Regions from separate parts of the Lysinibacillus capsici genome, predicted to be linked through region 1. Evidence: riboswitches for the same ligand, from Rfam matches in the RefSeq annotation. Region 1 holds a riboswitch; the other holds the start of a gene.
The links. A riboswitch is a leader RNA that binds a small molecule or an ion and turns the genes downstream of it on or off. The one in region 1 is predicted to bind cyclic di-AMP.

Region 1 (3,428 bases):
ACCAAAAAAAGTTTGATTTTTCGGAATTTAATGGTATTCTGGAACTTTTTAATTGTAAACGTTCGTGTTTTCAATCAACGTACTGATTATAACAGACTATTTTCTAGCTTGCTAGCATTATTTTGATAAATGGAACGGTACTGTCATAATGACGACATTTCTGTGAAATAACAATGATGTACGAATGAGAAGACTCGATTGGTTGTGTAGCATATGATGCCACCCTTTTTTCGGTAAGAATTGAGGGATAACAACCGTTACTTTATGACCTGTCTTCGTACATTGATGTTCTACTTTATCAATAAATTTAATTAATGGCTGTGTAATGCTGCGATATGGTGAATAGTAGGTAACTAATCGTACATCAGGTTGCCAGGCATTCCACTTCTCTTCAAAAGCTTTTGCATCTGCTTGGTCAAAAGCTACATAAAAGGCTATCACTTTATCAACCTTAAGTGATTTGGCATAATGTAGGGAGTTTTCAACCACCTTTGTTATGCCAGCTACTGGCACAATGAAAACATTCCCCTCAATAGTAGCCAGTTCCTCATGATTTAACCTTAACTGTTCTCCAACAGCTTGATAATGTTGCTTAATGCGATGGAATACAAAAATAATAATTGGTAAAAAGATAAACACCGGCCAAACTTGAGGCATTTTTGTCACAAAAAACATCATTGCCACGATGAAAGAGATAGCGGCCCCAATTGTGTTGATCGTAAATCTTGCTACCCAGCCTTTAGATTTTTCGCGCCACCATTTTCTCATCATCCCCGTTTGCGCTAATGTAAAGGGAATAAATACGCCTACTGCATAGAGCGGAATTAAATGCTCTGTGGCCCCGTCAAAAAGTATAATTAAAACAATGGCAGCAATACCTAGCATTAAAATACCATTTGAATAGCCAAGACGGTCCCCTCGGATTTGGAAGATTCTTGGGATAAAACCATCCTTCGATAAATTCACAGCAAGCAAGGGAAATGCTGAATACCCTGTGTTTGCGGCAAGTACTAAAATCATTGCAGTTGTCCCCTGGACAATATAATAAAGAAAATTCCGACCAACACTAGCTTCTGCTAGTTGGGAAACGACTGTTGCTTCTTCTGTTGGTGCAACGCCATAAAAATAAGCTAGACTAACAATCCCGATGAATAAAACGGCTAAAATGGCGCCCATTACTAAAAGCGTTTTAGCAGCATTATTTGGAGCAGGATTTCTAAAATTAGGTATTGCGTTAGAAATAGCCTCTACTCCTGTTAACGCTGAACTTCCTGATGCAAATGCCTTTAATAAAATAAATAGGCTAATCCCTGCCACTGGTGTACCAATCTTTGGATGTAACTCTGCAGGCACCTGTCCAGTTGCCACATTATAGAGCCCAATCCCGATTAGCAACACCATAACGCCTACAAATAGATAAACTGGGTAAGCCAAGATAGAGGCTGACTCTGTTACACCTCGCAAGTTTAAAATCGTTAAGAAAATCACAAATATAATAGCAATGGGTACATTATAAGCATGAAGACTTGGAAATGCAGATGTAATGGCATCTGTCCCAGCCGACACACTTACTGCTACCGTTAAAATATAATCAACAAGCAAAGAACCCCCTGCAACAAGACCTGCATTCACGCCTAAATTTTCTCGTGATACGACATAAGCGCCTCCCCCATGTGGATAGGCGAAGATAACTTGACGATAGGATAAAATCAATGCCACGAGTAGAATAACCACTCCAGCGGCAATAGGTAAAGTATACCAAAAAGCCATTGTACCTACCGTCATCAGAACAATTAAAATTTGTTCTGGTCCATAGGCTACTGACGACAATGCATCTGACGATAATATAGCCAATGCCTTTGTTTTACTTAGCTTTTGTTCCCCTAACGCATCGGATCTTAATGGTTTGCCGATTACATAACGTTTGAATGAGGATTTCATTGATAAACACCTTCTAGTTTCATAGAATGTGTTTCGCCTTTCTAAATGACATCAAAAAACGCCTACAAGTCATCACTAAATAAGACTTGTAGACGCTCATCCGTCTGCCAAGCTCCACCTTTCTGCTCTTAACGCTTACGAGGTTAGCTGTCGGATTCGGGCCTGAGTAGCCCTACTCCTCCAAAAGGAAGAGATTCACCCCAAGAATGGCTATGCCATCCATCAAAATTGGTTCCCCCGCGTTTAGTTGCTTCAGCGATTTAGAAATTTGAAACTTTTATAATGATGTCATAGTACGCCTGCTAATTGAAAAAGTAAAGAAGAAAATTTTTCTTTTTTGAACATATAAATAACCACTTCTTAAAGTAAATTTCCTGAATATCTAGTAAATACCCACAATAAAAACAATAAAACTGCCTTAAAGGTATGTTCTCCCTTTAAGACAGCTCATTAAATTAGTCATCAAAGCCTTGTTCAAAATTTATAATGTTCCCAGAGACTGCATCCACATCTACTTCGTATTCATATTGACCGTCTTTTAATTCAATTTCATATACACCATCATCAAGTTTAATTTTTGTCACTTTACCCTTTGCTTTTGTTTGGGCTGTCTTGACAGCCTGCTCTTTTGTAATTATTTTTGTTGTAGCAGTCGTAGCAGGAATATGATCATCCCAATCATCGTCATCTAGACGTTCCTTTTTCTGCTTGAGTAATTTCCCACTATAAGCATCAAATTTTAAATCATATTCTTCTGTATCTGTATACACCTCTACTTCATAAATAGAGCTAAACTGATTTTGGTCAAATTCGATATTGGCAACTGTACCATCCACTACCGCTAGCGCTTTCTTCTCAATTTCCTGCATGGATAAGACCTTTTTTTCTTGGGCATTTCCTGATAATAAAGTCGTCGAGCCAATCGCTGCACCCACTCCAAGAGTAATTACTAGTGCTGGAATCATTATCATTTTTTTCATGTTCATCTCTCCTTTGTTTTATCTAAACTTAGCTTACCAAGTGAAGATGATAGAACTATAAGAGGAACATTAGAATTTCATGAGAATGATTTAATGATCGTCATCCCATGTTACAGACAGTACTTTTCCTGAAACAGCATGAATTTGAAATGTAGCTTCGTCCTCCTGCGTTTCAATCTCAACTAAATAGTATCCACCCTCTGAGGTTTCTTCAAAATCAACTGAATCCACTTCACCCTTTAATTGCTTAAGAGCTATTTGAATAGCCTGTTGCTCAGTAATAATAGGCTCTTCGATAGGTTGTTCTTGTGGCTCAACCTTTTTCTCTGCCAGTAGTTCGCCAGTATAACCATCAAGGGTTAAATCCATTTGAATTTTCTTATTTTCAACACGTACAGTATAAACGGAGTCTGTAAGCATAACGCTTTCTACATCTCCATATTCCTTTTTAACCATTTGTCTGATCTGCTTTTCTGTTAATAGTAATTTACTTTGTCCTTCTTTCAT
Region 2 (3,428 bases), 1.8 Mb from region 1:
TTTGCGTTGCATCCATAAGCATGGCGATATCATTGGCCGCATTCACAAAACCGCCAGGCGTATGTATTTCTAAGATAATCGCCTCTGCATTGTTTTCTTCAGCCTCTTTAAAAGCTCGTTCTAAAAATGCATGAAGTCCTCGTTCTACTTCATTATGAATCAGAACATGATAAACCTTATTACTGGCAAAAGCCGAAGTTAATGGAAACGCTAACAAAAAAGTCATCCATATCACTAGTAAATAGCTGAGGATTCTCCGTTTTCGCATCTTTTCCCCTCCCTTCTAACATGCCTCTCCTCTGTATATACGGTCAATCATGCGAAAAGTTTCACAAATCTTAAAAATTTATTCACTTATTTATCATTCGATCTAATGCAATTACCAACAGTATGTGCAAAAAAGCCGTATGAATCAAAGTGAATTCATTCGGCTTTTTCATATGTACGTAAAGTTGAGCAATGTAAAATACCTGAAATTAATCAAAAATGTGATTAATTTCAGGTATAACTTTGTCTGCTCAGTGAATCATACAATTGCGTGTTATGAACGTAGGGATTTTTAATGGGAAATTAAATTACCACTTACGTTTACGTGCAGCTTCTGATTTCTTTTTACGTTTTACGCTAGGTTTTTCGTAGAACTCGCGCTTTCTAACTTCTTGAATTGTACCACTTTTTGATACAGTACGTTTGAAGCGGCGAAGAGCATCTTCAAGCGATTCGTTTTTGCGAACGACAGTTTTTGACATCTCTCTTTCCCTCCCTCCGAACACACGTCAATACACAATTAGGCAAATCACCTTCTGTTGTGTACTAAAAAATTATATCGTATTGTCTAATAATGGTCAATAGAAAGTATGCGAAATTATCAAGTGAATTTTTGGTTTTATTTTTGCTCGAATTATTCATACAGAAATCGCCCACAATAAAAATAATTACATTTTCCTAACAATTAAGGGGTTTACAAAAAATAGAATAAGGGCGTAGAATAATCACATTCAATTTCATATCGGCCAAATCTCAACTATTTGAGAACGGAGGAACCAATTTTTTGGGGTTAATTCTGCTTTAGCAGAAGGGATGAGAAAGCTCTTTCGCCATCCTACCCGTCAGCTAACTTCGTCGGCTAAAGCGAAGGAGGTCGTTATTGACCACCATTATGAGCATGCTTTCTGTCATTTTCATGCTCTTATCGTAGGTCTTTTTATTATGCCATTTAACAAACAGTTGTTTACTATTCAGAATTGAGGAAAATAAAATGAACAATTTTAAAAGAGCATTAAACCCTCCAAAAGTTCTCGTATTGGGCTTTGCTCTCATTATTGCCATAGGGACGTTTCTTTTAACAATGCCATTTTCTACAGAGGATGGGAAGGGTTTGCCCTTTTTAGATGCTTTATTCACTGCTACATCAGCTACTTGTGTCACTGGATTAATTGTAGTTGATACAGGTGATACGTTCTCTACTTTTGGCGAAGTGGTTCTTTTATTCTTAATCCAAATTGGCGGTTTAGGATTTATGACATTTGCCACATTATTATTTTTACTGCTTGGAAAGAAAATTTCATTAAAAGAAAGACTGCTGCTTAAAGAAGCATTTAATAATATCTCCATAGCTGGTCTTGTTCGATTAGTAAAAAGAATATTGCTTTTTACAGCATGTATTGAAATAATTGGTGGTCTTATTCTATCGATTCGTTTTTCTTTTGATATGCCCATTGGAAAGGCCCTTTATTTTGGATTTTTTCATGCCATATCCAACTTCAACAACGCTGGCTTCGATTTAATGGGTGGCTTTAACGGAATGACTGCCTATGTTGATGACCCCTTTGTTGTTTTCACCATCTGTGCTCTTATTACAATCGGTGGATTAGGCTTTATTGTTATGAATGAATTGTATGAATATCGTGTGACTAAAAGGCTTTCTGTCCATTCAAAAATAGTCTTAGTAACCACACTTTTGCTAACTGCTAGTGGAACCATTTTGATATTTTTGTTTGAGTATGGCAACCAAAAGACACTTGGATCATTATCCGAATGGGGTAAAGTGTTAGGTTCCCTTTACCAAGCGGTTACACCACGAACTGCTGGCTCCAATACACTGGCTATTGGAGACTTAACGCATTCTACATTATTTTTAATGATCATTTTCATGTTTATTGGGGCAGGCTCTGGGTCGACTGCTGGAGGTATTAAAATCACAACCTTTGCTGTTTTAGTGGCTACTATGTGGTCACAAATTCGAGGAAAAGAAGATGTCGTTCTCTTTAAACGTAGAATTGTCACTGAAACTATTTTAAAGGCTTTGACGGTTACAATGTGTGGAGGATTAATTGTTGTAGTCGTGACGATTCTTCTCAGTATCACGGAACAGCATCATAGCTTTATGATGTATTTATTTGAGGCTACCTCTGCATTTGGTACTGTTGGTCTTTCGATGGGCCTAACCCCAGATCTAACACCTGCTGGTCGTCTTCTTCTGGTTATTACCATGTTCGCAGGAAGAGTAGGACCACTAACCATTGCTTTTGCCATTGCAAAACGAAGAAAAAAAGAGAGTTTCCGCCACCCAAAAGGAAATATTATGATTGGATAACCAAATGAGAGGAAGGCAAAACGCTATGACCATTAAACAATACGCTGTGATTGGCTTAGGTAGATTCGGAACAAGCGTCGCTCGCAGATTGCATGAAGCTGGACAGGAAATATTAGGAATTGATATAAATGAAGAAAGGGTAGAGGATGCCGAACCCTATGTGACTCACGCTGTGGTTGCAGATACAACAGAAGAAAAAGCCTTAAAATCGATTGGTATTGGTAACTTCGATTGTGTTATCGTGGCGATCGGTAATGATATGCAATCTAGTATTTTAACCGTCTCTTTATTAAAAGAGCTAGGGATCAAAAAAGTGATTGCAAAGGCACTGGGTAAAAGACATGGGCAAGTGTTAGATAAAGTAGGAGCTGATTGGATTATTTACCCAGAAAGAGATATGGGTGAACGTGTGGCTAATCAACTCCTATCCCCAAATATGTTGAATTATATCGAATTATCAAAGGAATACAGTATTGAAGAAATTATGATTCCTTCCAAAATGGCTGGACAAAACCTTCGTGACTTAGACTTGCGTGCAAAATATAACGTCAGTGTAATTGCAATTGTGCGCGAGGGAGAAATTATTATCTCCCCTTCTCCTGAGCAAATTATTGAAAAGGAAGATTTATTAGTAATGATTGGTCATCGAAAAGATCTTAGCTTATTCTCAAATATCCAATAACCACAACAAGGCTGTGTCAAGTTCACCTTGATACAGCCAGCCATTTTTGTCTTAGAAAACTTTCTTTTGATCTCTATCATCTTTTAAAATTTCAACAGCCTCTCTGAAGCGTTGGGAATGAACAATTTCCCGTTCACGTAAAAACTTCAA

Region 2: another riboswitch for cyclic di-AMP. It lies ahead of LCP48_RS15725 (TrkH family potassium uptake protein); the one in region 1 lies ahead of LCP48_RS01780 (APC family permease).

The regions. Positions count from the first base shown of each region.
Region 1 is NZ_CP084108.1:353,985-357,412, reverse strand. Features, by position in the region: gene LCP48_RS01780 (APC family permease) at 118-1,941, opposite strand; cyclic di-AMP (ydaO/yuaA leader) riboswitch at 2,060-2,209, opposite strand; gene LCP48_RS01775 (PepSY domain-containing protein) at 2,397-2,921, opposite strand; gene LCP48_RS01770 (PepSY domain-containing protein) at 3,012-3,428, opposite strand, start outside.
Region 2 is NZ_CP084108.1:3,196,013-3,199,440, forward strand. Features, by position in the region: gene LCP48_RS15715 (NfeD family protein) at 1-268, opposite strand, end outside; gene rpsU (30S ribosomal protein S21) at 576-749, opposite strand; cyclic di-AMP (ydaO/yuaA leader) riboswitch at 1,002-1,143, shown strand; gene LCP48_RS15725 (TrkH family potassium uptake protein) at 1,259-2,596, shown strand; gene LCP48_RS15730 (potassium channel family protein) at 2,622-3,278, shown strand; gene LCP48_RS15735 (manganese catalase family protein) at 3,330-3,428, opposite strand, start outside.